One region of the Paenibacillus sp. NPDC101420 genome, then DNA from elsewhere that is predicted to be linked to it. Evidence: predicted binding sites of a transcription regulator. Region 1 holds the regulator's gene; each other region holds the start of a gene.
What was found. Region 1 encodes NrdR, which represses ribonucleotide reductase genes. Its sites were predicted from a motif close to AACACNATATATNGTGTT; they were not measured.

Region 1 (5,606 bases):
CTGTGGAACGATGATTGAGAAAACGGTTGTAGGTGGCCGCGGCACGCATTATTGTCCAAGCTGTCAGCGTAAGGTTGAAAACTGAAGAAGTAATTAGGCTGGCACCCACTACTTGTCCCGCCCATATACTGTGTGAAGAATGCTTAATAGAGAACGGAAGCTGAATGAAGTGTATTCTGCAGTGTTCCGGTTCTTCACAGGAGGGATTGCGGGTGCTCAGCCCATTTTTTTCACTAATATTACTAGCTTTTGCTTTGAGTTTGGATGGTTTTGGCGTTGGTATTACATATGGACTGCGTAAAATGAAAATACCATTGCTCTCCATTCTGATTATCTCGCTTTGTTCGGGGGTAGTTATCTGTGTATCTATGCAAGTGGGTGTTCTGCTTGCCAAGGTAGTGTCTCCACATGCAGCTTCTGAGGTTGGCGCTGTTATACTCGTGCTAATGGGGTGCTGGTCGCTCGTCCAGATGTTAATGCAGAAAGAGAAGGAACAGACAGGTGAGCGTAAAGTAGGTAGTGAAGAAAATGTGCTATCCACAGAAGCTCGGGCAGAGGTAGCTGTTGATACTGAAGATGTTGTAGAACAGGTTACCATGGCTCCTGAGCAGGCAAAGTCGGCTGTCTTTTCCCTTGAGTTACGAAGATTGGGGATTGTTGTACAGATCTTACGTACTCCGTCTTCTGCAGATATGGATGATTCCGGGAGTATTTCTTCGATGGAGGCTATGCTGCTCGGGATTGCCCTCTCTCTAGATGCTTTTGGAGCTGGACTTGGCGCAGCATTGCTGGGGTTCAATCCGATATGGACATCACTTACAATTGCTCTGTTTAGTGGTACATTTCTATTGCTGGGCATGAAGACTGGATTAAGATTCGCTGGGAACTACTGGATGAAGCATGCTGCTGCACTACCCGCGTTATTATTAATTACAATGGGAATACTGAAGCTATTATGAGGTGAGTACATGATTATTGGCTTAACCGGAGGCATTGCATCCGGAAAAAGCACGGTGTCCGCACTGCTTGTGAGCAAGGGAGCGAGGCTGGTTGACGCGGATGTGATCGCCAGAGAAGTTATGCTCCCCGGTCATGAGGTGCTGGCTGCGGCTGTGAAACAATTCGGAAGTGAGATCCTCTCTCCGGATGGCACACTGAATAGGGGCAAGCTGGGGGATATTGTATTTCAAGACCCGGCGGCCCTGCAAGCCCTGAACAATCTGACGCATCCCGCAATCCGGCGGGAAATTAAAGAACGTATGAACAGCATGGAGGAAGAAGATCCAAAGAAGTTAACAATTGTGGATATCCCTCTTCTTTTCGAATCAGGACTCGAGAACATGTTCCATGAAATACTGGTGGTCTACGTGCCTCGTGAAGTGCAAATTGCGCGATTAATGGAACGTAACGGACTTTCTTTAGAACAAGCAGAAGCACGCTTAAATGCACAGATGGATATTGAGACGAAGCGAAACAAAGCGGACTATATCATTGACAACAGTGGCGAACTTGCGCACACTGAGCAACAGGTTGCTGTTCTTTGGGACAGGCTGGGCTTATCATGAAATGGTTACGTAAAAAAAGAGTCCTTCTTCTGTTATTCATTGGTTTTACTGCGATATTGTTTCTGAGTACGAACTGGATGTCCTGGTTTTATCCGATCCATTATAAAGATGAGATCCGTAAGCACAGCGTTACGTACGATATTGACCCATTTCTAGTGGCTTCGATTATCCGAGTGGAAACGAACTTCAAAACTGGACGAGAATCCAGAAAAGGTGCTATAGGTTTAATGCAGCTTATGCCGGATACCGCCAAATGGGCCCTTGAAAAGGCCAAGCTTCCTGATGTTTCTATGGAGGAGCTAAAGCATGAACCATCAGCAAATATTGAACTAGGTACCTGGTATCTTTCAACATTATCCCGTCAATTCGAAGGAAAACGTACAGCGGTTATCGCTGCATATAATGCTGGACCGGGTAAAGTTCAAAAATGGCTGGATGAGGGGATCTGGGATGGAACGGATGCTACGATTAAGGATATTCCGTTTGGTGAAACCCGCCATTATGTACAGCGCGTCAACTATTACTATGATCAGTACACGGATATTTACAACGAATTCTAAAACCGTGTTATGTATAAAAAGAAGCATTAAACGATCTTGCGATCGTTTAATACTTCTTCAGTAAGCTTATGTGGACAGGTTATTTGTATTGACCTGCCAATTGTTGTTCTGCCAGGGTTACAAGACGTTTAGTGATGTAACCACCGATCGAACCATTTTCATAAGAAGTTTTATTGCCTTGGTAACCATCTGGGGAAAGCGTGATTCCGAGTTCTTGGGCAACTTCATATTTAAGTTGTTCCAAAGCACCACGGGAATTTGGAGCTACAAGGTTATTGGAGCTGTTGTTTTGGCTCATTGCTGTTCACCTCCTCTGTTGGTAACTGTATTATGTGCCGGACTTGCCATAATCATTACAATAAAAAAACGGTGATTTCTGGAAAAAATGAAATAGCCCTTTAAAAGCCGGATGTTTAACATACCGGGACTAAAAACATTATGTAATAGGAAGTGATGAAGCTTATGAAATGCCCTTACTGCGATCACACAAATACTAAAGTGCTCGACTCGCGACCAGCGAATGAGAATAAGTCAATCCGCCGCAGGCGTGAATGTGAGCGTTGCAGCAAACGGTTTACAACCTTTGAAATGATCGAGGAAACACCGTTAATCGTGATCAAAAAAGACGGCAGCCGCGAGGAGTTCAGCCGTGATAAAATTCTGCGTGGTTTAATTCGGGCTTGCGAAAAACGCCCCGTCTCTGTAGAACGTCTAGAGAAGATCGTCTCTGAGGTGGAGAAATCCCTACGCGGTATCGCCGTAGCTGAGGTGGAGAGCCAACAGATCGGTGAATTGGTTATGGAGCAGCTCTATCCAGTAGATGAAGTCGCCTATGTTCGCTTTGCATCCGTATACCGCCAGTTCAAGGATATTAACATGTTTATGAAGGAACTGAAGGGTCTGTTATCTAAGAGCACCGGAGATCTGGACAGATTGTAGAGTTGTGGCTAGTCTAATGACTAAAAAAAGTGTTGACAGCGAAGGCGATTTTTTATATTATATAGGAGTCGCCTACGGCGCTTGGATTTGTCAGAATGACTTAAATACACCGAACTAAATTTTAGAATGTGTGATTACATACATCTGAAAATTACGTTTGGGGCCATAGCTCAGCTGGGAGAGCGCATCGCTGGCAGCGATGAGGTCAGGGGTTCGATCCCCCTTGGCTCCACCAAACTTCATATGGACTCTTAGCTCAGTTGGTAGAGCAGTAGACTCTTAATCTATTTGTCCAGGGTTCGAGCCCCTGAGAGTCCATCCTAAAGAAACAGCAGAAATGCCGTTTTTTTTTGTTGTTCAGGAAGCGGAGTGACTTTTTATTTGGTTTTGATCGTGGTATAGTTTGGGTAGATAAATCGTACAATGCAAAGAGTGCCGTGCGGAAACACGGCTCCCAGTGCAATAGCCGCTTTTAAGGGCGGCTGATTTCAGGTATTACGGGCAGAAATAGACCGCATCCTTTGGACTAGGGCGGTCTATTTCTTTTTGAGGTAATTTAGAAGCTCAATGCTAAAAAGGTAGAACAAGTTGAAATGCAGGCTCTCCAGACCTATATTCCTGTTTGGAGCGAGGTATTTAAGAAAGCTTCTACTGCTAAAAAGAAAATGATGCTTAGTACGATCATTGAGTGTGTTAGGGTTTACCGAGATTCAGTAGAACTGACGTTAAAATTGAACATTAGCTCGTTTTTAGCGACTTCAAGTGTAAGTAGTCTAAAAGGTAATGATTATGATTTGAAGGCTGGCAAGCAAGTGCATGGCATTCATTATGGAAATCAGTTTTCAGGCATTTTCCAGCCTAATTCATCATCCCACACGGCATCGATATCATCCAGGTGAACATGCCATTCACCACCGTCTACTTTTCTACGTATCTCGGTCAAACATTTCAACCAATGAAATAAATCGTTCAGCAAATCTTCAATCTGATCCGTCATGGACAGCTTGGTAGCGCCAGCGAAGATCTCCGTTGATCTGGACGAATCGAATTTGTACACTGTGAAAGACTCCGCCCGGTCTTTCCCTTCAAAATCCTGATCATAACGTTGGACAATGGCTGTGATTGCTTGTTGTTCGCTTTCTGTTAGGACGTATTCTCTCGTGCATGTGTAATAAATAGAAACACTGATAAGTCATTCCCCCCAAACATAGAAATGGATGCGATATCCAGTTCCTGTTTATTACCCTCCAAAAGTCGAAAGCAAACTAGGCCAAACCTGCATTCTGGCGCCGCATGAAGGACAATTCATTTCCCCGGCCAAATACGGCAATTGGTTCAAAAAAGAGGAATCGCCCAGCTGATCGGCTCGCTCCGCCAGTATTTGATGTTCCGCTTCAACGAATGCCTCAACGGGAGTAACCTCATGTGCTGCCTGAAGGGGTTCGAATACCGGATCTTCCGCGAATGCTTGTATACGACCGCCTTCTCCGCTCGGCCACAAGTAAGCCTCTTGATTACATACTCCGCAAACGGCCACATATTCGTCGCCAGCCGTAAAATTCAGAAGCATGTTTGCCACGCTCTGGGATTCCCGATAAGCCGCGTCGGCAATGAGAACATATCTTTTTTCGGTATCGCTGCTTATTTCTTGTTTGGCGTAGGCCAACATCTCTGCAACAAGCGAAGCAAGCTCCGCTATCGCTTTTAAGTAAGATTGGAACATTTCCGCGCAAACCTCGTTTCCCGCTTCAGCAGCGAGTTCGTTCCAATCCGAGGGATACGGCTCAGATCTTGTTTTGTCATGACACGACTCGATAATCCCGCAAGTGATGTAGATTTCATGGCGCACTTCCATATTTTTTGATGCGAGAGCAAGTTTGGCCAGATAAGGTACTGCCGCGTAAGTGACGGTATAGATCGTATTTTGGTGATATAAGTGCTCCTGGAATAGTTCGTCGAAAACTTCTTTATCGAAATCAAGCATCAGACGCTCCAACAGTTCAGGTACCATTTCGCCTGACTCGTAAGGACCGGTTAGCTTGCCCCACAGTTCGCTGTTTAATTGTAACAAGAGGAATCACTCCCATCCCTATTCAAGTGGATACATTTTCTATATTATCCTATAAGATCGGCGGGTCCTGAATAGGGCAACGGATATACTCCCCCTCGAGAATAGGGCTTAAAGCCTAGGACGATTCCCCCTAGGCTCTATTTCCATAACATGAAGAAAAGCCAATTCTACTGAAATGGCTTTTTTCTTTTTCACTACTCTTCGAAAGGATCACGATTTTGTACTATTAATTAGCATGAGATATGACAGAAATGTTGGCATGCTTGATTCACTATAGAAGGCCGAATGTCCACATTTGTATATGTATTGTAAAGATAAGTATATCGATGAAACGAATGCCCCTACTTATAATAAAATTGCTGCAGCAGTTGAGCATGGAGAGTCATGCGGTAAGCTGGAGTAAAATTCGAGCTAATAAACAACGGGGGGGATCGTAGTGCGTTTACGGTATAGGAATATTTTTTTAGTGTT
Region 2 (5,606 bases), 570 kb from region 1:
TGCCATGGCAAGGTACAGATCTTTGGGTGAATCTATTTTTTTGTAATATTGTGATATGGTCTCTGCCTTGAACTGCAGATAAGGGTTCTCTTCAACCCAGCGGAACACACTGTCAATCTCCTCTGTGGAGGACAAAGTGGTGAAAATGCTACTGTACGATTTGGCGTGAATCTGTTCCATCATGCCCATAAAGCCAAGCACAGCCTTGCGCTGAAGACCTTCGACATGCTCCATAATCTGCGGCATACCTACTCCGCCTTGAATCGTATCCAGCAGTGTGAGTCCGCCGAGTACCTTCATATAGGAGTCCTTTTCTTGCTCACTGAGCGTGAGCCAGGACATTTTATCATCGGATAATGGGATTTCATCGTCCGTCCAGAATTGCATAATGTTCTGATTCCAGAACATCAATGAGAAATCGTCGTCGGGACGGTTCCAGTTAACGGCTTGGATAGCGGTCATAATATGGCAATCTCCTTTTCTGCGGCTATAGCCTTCCAGTTAGATCGAGCAGGTGAGGCATTCCTCGACGGACAGCTTTTTGGTCCGGGTGTAATACAGCGACTTCAAGCCTTTATGCGCCGCATACAGGTAGGAGCGGGCCAGTTCTCTGGTGGAAACATCACTGTTAACATGCAGAACGGTCGAGATGCCCTGGTCGATATGGGGCTGAATTTCCGCGATCAAATCGATCACCTTGAACTGATCCATTTGGTAAGCCGATTTATAGAAAAATACATTGTCTGGACGCAGGTACGGCATCGGATAGTAAGTCGTCGAATTAGCATAAGTCCGTGTCTCAATCTGCTCTACAATAGGCATAACGCTTGAAGTAGCATTTTGAATATAGGAAATGCTGGCTGTTGGCGCAATTGCTAAACGGTAAGCATGGTACAAGCCATTTGCTTTTACTGCATCCCGCAGTTGTTCCCAGTCCGCAGGGGATGGGATGAAAATATCTCCGAACAGCTCTTGTACCCTTGGCGTTACAGGGCGGTAATCCGTAGTCAGGTAACGCTCAAAATAAGCTCCTGTAGCATAATCAGAAGCCTCAAAACCATGGAAAGACCGGCCGGTTGCAGCAGCGATCTCCATGCTTTTCTCCAGTGAATGGTAGTTCATGGTCATGAAGAAGGTCCGGGCAAAATCGCGAGCCTGTTCGCTTTCATAAGCGATCTTGTTCTTGGCCAGATAGCCGTGCAGATTCATGACGCCGAGACCGACGGAGTGCATCTCTTTGTTAGCTTTGGCTACGCCTGGGGCATTAGAGATGCTGGTCATATCGCTGACTGCAGTCAAGGCGATCATGCCTTCATGTACCGATTCACGGATTTTGCCATGCTCCATCACGTTGACAATGTTCAAGGAAGCCAGATTGCAGCTTACATCACGGCGAATGGTATCTTCCTGTCCGTAGTCAGCAATTTCTGAGGTCTCCTGCAGCTGGAAGATTTCTGTGCAGAGGTTGGACATTTTGATCTGTCCGACATTTTTCAGGGCATGGGCCGCATTAGCGTTGCTCTTGTTCATAATATATGGATAGCCAGATTCCAGCTGGATCATGGCGATTTTGGTCAGCATATCCCGTGCGCTCATGGCCTTTCTCTTTTTGACACGTGGATCGGCTAGCAGCTTATCGTACATATCATCCAAATCCATGTCATCAAGATGCGTGCCATAAGCCTTGTACACACTGTAAGGGGCAAATACATGGAGCGGTTCATTGTCCTTCGCCAGCTTATAGAAGTGATTCGGAATGATCAGGCCGATGGACAGGGTTTTGAGTCTTGTTTTTTCGTCGGCGTTGATCTTCTTACTGTCGAGAAATTCAAGAACATCCCATCCAAAAATATTGTAGTAGGCGGCTCCAGAACCTTTACGTTGACCCATCTGGTCAGCATAGGAGAAGCCGTCCTCCATCAGCTTGAGCACAGGTATAATGCCCTTAGCCGCATCCTCGACACCTTTGATTGTCTCACCGCGGGAACGAAGCTTGGACAGGTTGACAGCCACGCCACCGCCGATCTTCGAGAGCTGCATGCAGGTATTGAGCACATAGTTGATCGAATTAAGCGAGTCGTCCATTTCGATAAGGAAGCAGGAGACAAGCTCACCGCGACGACTCTTGCCGGCGTTTAAGAAGGTTGGGGTCGCTGGCTGCAGACGCTGCTCCATCATCGAACGGGCAAGCATGCCAGCAGTAGCGGCGTTCCCGCGCCCTAGGTGAAGGGCAACTGCCGCCACACGGTCCGGATAATGCTCCAGATATTGCTTGCGGTCATTGCTTTTTACAGCGTAATCCGTATAGAACTTCGAAGCAGCCATATAGGATGGAAAGCTGAAGTTGTAGAAATGGGTAATTTGGTAGACATCTTCAATCTCAGCCAAGCTGTACTGTTCGTAAAAATTTTCGTAGAAATCCTGTTCAATCATATAATCAACCTTGGCTTTTGTATTCTCAAAAACCAAGCTCCGCCGTTCTACATCCCGCATAAATTCGGCTACTGCCTCAAGGTCTTTATCCAATTGAAAGAAACCACTTTCGTCTCTCTTCATCAACATGTTGTTTAGTTCAATATGCCGCAACTCGGCTCACCTCCTGTTTAATTCGTTCCACATCACCAAATGTGCCCGACAGCTCAAATTTACCGATAACTGGTACATTGTACCGATCTGCAATCAAGTCTGCGCTATGCGCGAACAGCTCGCCCCAGTTCTTGTTGCCGCTGGCGGCGATGCCTTTCAAATTGGAATAATTGTTCTTCAAGAAAGTAGACACCTTCTCTGGAATCTGTCCAAAGCCGGTGGTATATGTAATAAGCACATAGGGCTCGTCAATGGTCATATGCTCTTCAATCTGCACTGCTGGCAGCTTAAGCTTACCAATGAAGCGTTTGACGTTTCCGGTTTTTGAATCGTATGCGACTAGCATGGAGTCTCTCCCCCTGTATATATTACTGTAAAGATTGAATAGATAAGCTATAAATACTGGAAAATCATATGCATACTATATTTAGTGTGCGTTGTTTATTTTAATCACTATATGTTGAAAAGTCAACATGAAAAGTGCTTCCTAACTAGTTGGAAACTGGTCTAGTAAACGCTCTATTAAAGTGTTGATATCCCGAAAATACGCAGGCTGGAGCGGTTTGCTAAGGCAGCTGTACTGTTTTTCGTTCTGGATCTTGCTGCATCATTTTTATCATGACTAATTAGCGTCGCTCCGTTGAGCAGAACTGGGAGCAGATGGATGAGATCATTAATGAAGCTAAAGCGGTGAGACTAATAAAGGGTTTGTACAATTTCCCCCGTACATGCACTTCTAGGCATCTACCTACATACAATAAGATGACCATGAACCCGTAAGTCTAACAGATCGGTTTCATTGTACAAGTGCGGGAGGTGTCGCCAAGTTGCCTGGATTCTTAAGTACGATCGCGTTGCTAATCAAAGAACTGACGTTGCTGGTATCCTACGTAAGGAACAACGCATTTCCACAGCCGCTCTCGGAGCAGGAGGAAAGCAAATACTTAGGCATGATGGCTGAAGGGGATGCTAAAGCCCGAAATTTGCTTATCGAGCACAATTTGAGACTTGTCGCCCATATAGTAAAAAAATTCGATAATACTGGGGAAGACATGGAGGATCTCATCTCCATCGGCACGATCGGCCTGATTAAGGCTATCGAGAGCTACCGTCCGAACAAAGGGACAAAGCTGGCCACTTTTGCTGCACGTTGTATTGAAAACGAAATCCTGATGCACCTAAGATCCTTGAAGAAAACGCGGAAAGACGTATCTCTGCACGATCCGATTGGGACAGACAAGGAAGGTAATGAAATCACGCTAATCGATATCCTTGGTTCTGAAGCTGATGATGTCATTAAAGAGGTCGATCTGAAGATCGAGAAGAGCAAGATTTATCGTAATCTTGATATTCTGGATGACCGAGAGAAAGAAGTTGTGGTGGGTAGGTTTGGGCTGGATACAGGTGGAGAAGAGAGGACGCAGCGGGAGATTGCCAAGGAGCTTGGGATTTCGCGGAGTTATGTTTCAAGGATAGAGAAAAGGGCGCTGATGAAGCTGTATCATGAGTTTTATAAGGCGAAGCGGTAAATTCAAGATAGAGTAAATTAATTTAGATCGGCAGAAGCTTGATGGTGTATAAGCGACTTTTCTACGGAAAAGTTGCTTTTTCATTATCATGTTGGGAAAGTTACTTAAATAGTACATAAGAACAAGAAGTTTAATAACTTTCTAGCTATTAGAGGAGTGCTACAATGAGATACTAAGAAATTTATGATCTCCATGTTCAACTGTTACATGTATATGAAAAAAATGAGAAATATCAAGGTCCATATCAGACACAAATAAATTATTGCAAGAGACAATTTTTTATAGCCGAAGATATAGTTCAACGTATTTTTGTTTTAAATCAGCTATTTAAAATCCATGGAAAAAGTAGAAAAATAAAGATAAAGTGGTGTTCAGAAGAATACTTTAAATGATGTCTGGATTTGCTATGAGAAAGATAAGGCTATGAAAATTCTCATCAAAAACCATTAAAGAGAAGTTGGGGGTTGGCCCCAATGTTTACAATTTTGCTAAAGAAATAGATTCAATTCATAAAGCCGTTAACAAAAAAATGATCCATCTGAACCTAAACAAATCTTTATAGATCATTTGAAAAATCGAATAAAGTCAAATCTGAAATAAGTCTTGAATTAGAAGATTGAATATGAATAAGTAAGCTATCGCCTTTTTCGAAATAGAGAGGGTGGTTAACATGTTAAAAATATTTAATACACCCAATTGGCTTTATAAATGCGACAAGCGATGGCTAGATTACTGGTTATGAAATACAACTGCGTATTCCTTAATACAGAGGAATCCCTGTGTGAGGTGAATTATATTGACTATGTGATGCAATTGTTCTCAGTGAGAGTTAGTTTAATAAGGATTTATACCCGCTTTACTCAAAATATTTATTTGAAAGATATTGTTTTTTATACAGCTAATAAATGCTTATTCCATCACGCTTATGATTGAAATGCCAACATGTTGGAAAAATATATACGTAAAAGAGTCGAATTCTTTGCTTATAAGAATTCGACTCTTTTACGTTACATCAGAAATTTTATGGATACAAGGTCTGCAGTTTATTCAGGCTTATTATTCTATTTTTTCTCCGTATTTATTCCCTAAATCCCCCATCAAATCAAGTATGGGAATAAATTCCTTTCCTTTTGGTGTTAATGAATATTCGACGCGTGGAGGTACCTCTGGAAACACATTACGTTCAATTAAACCATCAGCTTCTAGCTCTCGAAGTTGTTTTGTAAGTGAGCCTTGTGAAATATCCCATAAAAAAGCTTTAATTTCATTGTAACGATATTCTTTTGATTTTAGAAACCAAAGGATGAGACATTTCCAACGACCCGATAGAATACTTTGAGTATAAGAAATTCCGTAGACTTCTCTATTTTCTTTAATAAAATCCTTTTCAAATTCATAGCCATCCTTACAAATTCTAGCCATCATATCACCTTTATGTTCTCTATAGTACGAAAAAGTGTACTACAGCAATTTTTATTGCCTACTTCAAAA
Region 3 (5,606 bases), 320 kb from region 1:
AGATAATCCATTACATGTTTACGTACTTCCTGTGAGTTGAGGGTCATGTCGAAGTCTCACTTTCCTTTTTAATACCCTGAGTCAACTCACTTAGGGATTCACCGATATGATCTAACTCATGTCGCAGCTCTTCATCGGAGCGGGATTCGAGCATGATTTTGTATAAACTTTTCTCCAGCGATTCTTTCTTCTCAAAGCGCTCCAGAATCACATCCAGCCCGCCAATGACCATTTCGAACATATTGATCTTCTCGTGTAGCAGATGCAGAATATGTTCTTCAATCGTGCCCTGCGTGGACAAATTATAGATAACCACGTCATTTTCCTGACCTAACCGGTGCACCCGCCCAATCCGTTGTTCTACTCTCATGGGATTCCAAGGCAGATCGAAGTTGATCATGTGGTGACAGAACTGCAGGTTAATGCCCTCACCACCCGCCTCAGTAGCGATCATGACTTGAGCACGACCGCGGAAGAGGTCCATCATCCAGTCCTTTTTACCACGATTCATCCCGCCGGAATAAGAAACACACATTAGCCCATGTTCGCGGAAATACTGAAGCAAATATTCTTGAGTCGCGCGATACTCCGTAAAAACGATGACCTTTTCATTCATTTCTTGAATGAGAGATAGTGTTGTTTCGGCTTTGGTATTGGTCTTAACCGTACGAAGTGTCTGCAATAGCTCCATCATCCGATCGCGTTTCGGCGAATCAGCAGGCAGCTTCTTGATCAGATTAACTAAAGTGATGAAGACGGCATCCCTACTGCTGCACACCTCACGCTGAAGCGTTACCAAGGAAAGCATGCTGCTAAGATTGCCGCCTGATTCCTGATACTGATCTTTAACAAAAGAAGTGACAGCGTCATATAATACTCTCTCTTCCTGTGAAAGAACTAGCGGAATATTACGGACTTTTCGTTTCGTAAAATTAACTGGACCTTCGCCACGCCGATTGCGGATCATCACCTTCGATAGCTCGTCCCTTAGCTGACCTTCATTCTTAGGTTGGCGTTTATCAACGACGAAATTCGAAGCAAAATCACCCTGATTTCCTAGTTGCCCCGGTTTCAGTAAAGTGATCAAATTAAATAGCTCGCCCAGATCATTCTGAACGGGAGTAGCGGTTAGGAGCAGGCAATATTTTTTGCGTAATTGCTGTACAAATAGATAATTGGTCGATTTCTTGTTCTTTAGCTTATGCGCTTCATCAATAATCAACATGTCATATTCATTTTCCAGCAGCATCTCTTTATGAGGATCGCGCTTCGCGGTATCCATAGATGCGACGACAATCGCATTCCCCCAGGAATATGCTTTTTTCTGTGCAACAGCAGAGATGCCAAACTTGGCATTCAGCTCGCGGACCCACTGCAATACGAGGGAAGCGGGTACCAGAATAAGCACTTTAGAGACTAGACCGCGGACAAGATATTCCTTGAGTACAAGTCCTGCTTCAATCGTCTTTCCTAGTCCAACCTCATCTGCAAGAATCGCGCGGCCCGACATCTCAAACAAAACCTTATGCGCGGTATCGAGCTGATGAGGAAGCGGGGATAATCCGGATAAATGTTTCATGCATTGCAGCTCATCGAAGCTGGTTACTAGACCCGTTTGTTCACCTTGCACAGCAAGCTTGGACAGACGGTAGTCTCCCCATGGACCACCTTTATCTAGTTTGAGTTCTAGATCCTGCAGCCAATTCCGGTCAAAAGAAAGAGGAACAGGCAGTATAGGCGCTGACTTTCCACCTTTGTGAGGTAGAGAATTACGGAATAATTGCGTCATGGTACAGCCTCCTCAGGTGCTAATTTATATCATCATTCGTAGGAGTAGTATGCTCTTAAACAAGAGAATTCATAACCTTCTATTTTTCTTGATAGCCTTTAAAAAAGAGAGTAAAAGCGAGAAAACGCGGCAAGGTTTGCGATATTTCGGCTGCTTGACTCTATTTTCGAAAAAGACCTTCGATACAATATGTGGTATAGTTTAAAAGCTGACGCACACAATATATTGTGACAAAAGCATGAAAATGTGATTTTTTTAAAGTGCGTAGCTGCTATTTGTTATTGACAAGATGAACTTCCTACATACACCCGTAAGACGGAAGATAAGTGTAAGGAAGTTTTTGTTGTGGGTCACAAAATGTACGCCCACACCTGAACTGGAACTAATATTTACTACATTGCGGGAGGTTTTTCTATTGGGTAAAGTGGAACGTAAGCAACGCCTTGAAGGGCTAAGTGAAAAAATATTTTTGGATCGTTATGCTTGGAAGGATGCCGACAGCAATAATGCTAAAGTGGGCGATGTTGTACTCGTTCTAACAAAAGATGATCCGAAGTTTCCCACGAAGGAAGTCGGAGAGATCGTAGAACGTAACGGCAGAATCGTAACCGTGAAGACGCGCAGCGGCGAACTTGTGAAATCAGATGTTGAAAAGCTGACGCTTAATATAGAAAAAACACCAGAGGAAATGTGGGATCGTCTGTCTACAGCTATGGCTTCTGTGGAGAAGACGCCTGAGCTTCAAGAAGAATGGGCGGGTAAATTCCGTTCGATTCTGGATGATTGGAAGCTCGTACCGGGTGGTCGAATTGCTGCTGGTGCAGGCGCTAGTGAAGAACTAACCCTGTTCAACTGTTATGTAATTCCTTCTCCAAAAGATAGCCGTGGCGGCATTATGCAGACGTTGGCTGAAATGACAGAAATTATGGCTCGTGGTGGCGGTGTAGGGATTAACCTATCCTCTCTACGTCCACGCCGGGCAATTGTGAGAGGTGTTAATGGTTCTTCTAGTGGTTCTGTATCTTGGGGCGGTCTGTTTAGCTATACCACTGGATTAATTGAACAAGGCGGTAGCCGACGTGGTGCACTTATGCTCATGATTAATGACTGGCATCCAGATGTGGAGGACTTCATTACCGTAAAGCAAACGATGGGTCAAGTTACGAATGCGAACCTTTCGGTATGTGTGAGCAATAGCTTTATGAAGGCTGTAAAAGAAAATCTGGATTGGGATCTCGTATTTCCGGATACTACAGATCCAGAGTACAACGATGTGTGGGATGGCGATCTAGACAAGTGGAAGGCTGCAGGCAAAAACGTTATTCATTATCGCACCGTTAAAGCGCGTGATGTGTGGCGCACCATTATTGAATCCGCTTGGAAATCCGCTGAGCCAGGCGTTGTGTTCATGGAATACTACAATCAGATGTCCAACAGCTGGTATTTTAATCCGATCATTTGTACGAACCCATGTGGGGAGCAAGGACTGCCAGGCTGGGGAGTCTGCAATTTGTCCGCTGTGAACCTGTCCAAATTCTACGATGAGAAGAATCATGATGTAGACTGGGAAGATCTCGCGACTACGACGCGTTATTCCGTACGTTTCTTGGACAATGTCATTGATAAGACGCCTTATCATTTCCCGGAAAATGAAGCGAATCAGAAAAACGAACGCCGTGTGGGTCTCGGAACGATGGGTCTTGCTGAGCTGATGATCAAATTGAACATCCGTTACGGTAGCCCGGAATCTTTGGCGTTTCTGGACAAGCTTTACGGCTTTATGGCTCGTGAAGCATACCTTGCTTCTGCAGAGATTGCTGGGGAGAAGGGATCTTTCCTAGCTTTTGACACAGAGAAATATTTAATGAGCGGTTTTATGAAAAATATGCTCGAAACGTATCCAGAGGTTGGTGAAGCGATTCGTAAACATGGCATGCGTAACGTTACAGTGATAACACAAGCACCTACAGGTAGCACAGGTACAATGGTAGGCACCTCGACAGGTATTGAGCCTTATTTCGCCTTTAAATATTTCCGTCAAAGTCGCCTTGGCTACGATGAGCAGTTCGTTCCAATCGCCCAAGAATGGCTTGAAGCTCATCCAGGTGAAGAGCTGCCAGATTATTTCGTGACTTCGATGGATTTATCAGCTAAGGATCATATTCGTGCGCAAGCAGCGATTCAACGCTGGGTAGATAGCTCGATTTCCAAGACAGCCAACTGCCCGTCTGACTTCACAGTAGAAGAGACGGCTGAGCTATATGAAATGGCCTTCGATTTGGGCTGTAAAGGCGTTACGATCTACCGTGATGGTAGCCGTGATGTACAAGTTCTGCAAACCTCGAAGAAGGAAGATGCAGTAGAAGAGGTAGCTCCAGCAGTTGAAGTTGCAGCGACTCCTGAAGCAAGTGCAAATGTTGTAGCGGCAAGCCCAGCACCTCAAGCTCCTACTAAAGAGCTGGATAAACAATACAAGAAACGTCCGCAGGTTCTGCGCGGAGCAACCTATAAAATTAACACACCTTTTGGTATGGCGTATATTACGATCAATGATCTAGATGGCACACCGGCAGAAATATTCCTGAATGTAGGTAAAGCAGGTTCTGATGTCTTTGCGATGGCAGAAGCACTCGGTCGTGTCTGCTCCTTGTTCCTCCGTTATGGAGATCATGGTGAGAAGGTAGAATTATTAATCAAACATCTGAAAGGTATCGGCGGATCAGGTGCAATCGGCTTCGGTGCGAATCGAGTAGAATCCATTGCAGATGCTGTAGCTAAGGCATTGGAGACTCATGTACTGAATAACGCTCATGATGATCATTTGCCTGCACCGATTGCAGCAACTTTGGAGCTAGAAGATTTCAATGAAGCTTTAAATGCGGAGTTGAAAGCGAGCGTTCCTGCGGCAACGTCTACCGATGATAGTCATGGTGCGCATAACCACACTAGCGCTTCACGTGATCTTTGCCCATCTTGCGGCGGCGCTTCGCTGATTAATATTGAGGGCTGTAAGACTTGTGGCAATTGCGGGTATAGTCGCTGCGGGTAAACGGTAGAGCCAATAAATGTTTTATGGGAAAACTAGAAATGTGACTATGCATAGCTACTAAAAGCAAGCGATCATCGAGAGGAAGTGTTAATCTTTTATCTCAATGGATCGCTTGTTTTTTTATTATTGATGATGTTCATTGAGAGGTTTTAACTATATGAGTTTGATAATTAGTGTAATTCAAAAGGGAAGAATAATTGTAGATACTAATTTTTTGGAGGAGCAGGTACCCGCACCACATAATAATTTGTTTGGTTTCGAATCATGCAGAAAAACTCTCTGGGGAAATGATTTAATTGGTGAACTCGGATGTGAGTTAATATATTCTTTAAAGAATACGAATATTTTTGCATTTGATGTAGGAATAGAAAAACTGGAAAGTGAATTCCTTATTTTGCTTGATAATTTAGATACTATAGAACTACATACAGACTATGATAAAGAATTTATTGAATTTAGTGTAAGAAATGCTTTGGAAATGATAAAGGTAAATAAGCTTTTAAACACAAAAACACGCGTACTTGTCTAACACAGGTACGCGTGTTTTTGATATTCCACTATGGTAGGTATTATTTTTACATATCTAAATTTTTGAATGCGTAAGGCAATAAATCCCTTAAACTCAGCTCTAAGATTTCTTTTTTCTCATTGGTTAAATAGACAGGCATGTCGGGCAAACAGAATTCCGATAATACTTGTCTGCAGATACTGCATGGCGGCAGAAAATCCATTGTGTCACCTGCTACAGCTATAGCCTGAAAATCACCT

Region 2: a site for NrdR is predicted at 3,004-3,021, ahead of nrdI (class Ib ribonucleoside-diphosphate reductase assembly flavoprotein NrdI). Genes of this name have one in related genera too.
Region 3: a site for NrdR is predicted at 2,004-2,021, ahead of ACQKMP_RS04025 (adenosylcobalamin-dependent ribonucleoside-diphosphate reductase). Genes of this name have one in related genera too.

The regions. Positions count from the first base shown of each region.
Region 1 covers NZ_JBNNSE010000001.1:1,194,836-1,200,441, reverse strand. Annotated here, with positions in the region: gene mutM (DNA-formamidopyrimidine glycosylase) at 1-85, shown strand, start outside; gene ACQKMP_RS05385 (MntP/YtaF family protein) at 213-959, shown strand; gene coaE (dephospho-CoA kinase) at 969-1,565, shown strand; gene ACQKMP_RS05375 (lytic transglycosylase domain-containing protein) at 1,562-2,125, shown strand; gene ACQKMP_RS05370 (alpha/beta-type small acid-soluble spore protein) at 2,205-2,423, opposite strand; gene nrdR (transcriptional regulator NrdR) at 2,588-3,064, shown strand; tRNA gene ACQKMP_RS05360 (tRNA-Ala) at 3,224-3,299, shown strand; tRNA gene ACQKMP_RS05355 (tRNA-Lys) at 3,310-3,382, shown strand; gene ACQKMP_RS05350 (hypothetical protein) at 3,900-4,121, opposite strand; gene ACQKMP_RS05345 (hypothetical protein) at 4,305-5,135, opposite strand; gene ACQKMP_RS05340 (S-layer homology domain-containing protein) at 5,572-5,606, shown strand, end outside.
Region 2 covers NZ_JBNNSE010000001.1:1,760,200-1,765,805, reverse strand. Annotated here, with positions in the region: gene nrdF (class 1b ribonucleoside-diphosphate reductase subunit beta) at 1-462, opposite strand, end outside; gene nrdE (class 1b ribonucleoside-diphosphate reductase subunit alpha) at 502-2,586, opposite strand; gene nrdI (class Ib ribonucleoside-diphosphate reductase assembly flavoprotein NrdI) at 2,573-2,932, opposite strand; gene sigK (RNA polymerase sporulation sigma factor SigK) at 3,414-4,115, shown strand; gene ACQKMP_RS07595 (winged helix-turn-helix transcriptional regulator) at 5,172-5,537, opposite strand.
Region 3 covers NZ_JBNNSE010000001.1:872,503-878,108, reverse strand. Annotated here, with positions in the region: gene ACQKMP_RS04035 (YqhG family protein) at 1-47, opposite strand, end outside; gene ACQKMP_RS04030 (DEAD/DEAH box helicase) at 44-1,789, opposite strand; gene ACQKMP_RS04025 (adenosylcobalamin-dependent ribonucleoside-diphosphate reductase) at 2,205-4,838, shown strand; gene ACQKMP_RS04020 (hypothetical protein) at 4,996-5,367, shown strand; gene ACQKMP_RS04015 (cytidine deaminase) at 5,414-5,606, opposite strand, start outside.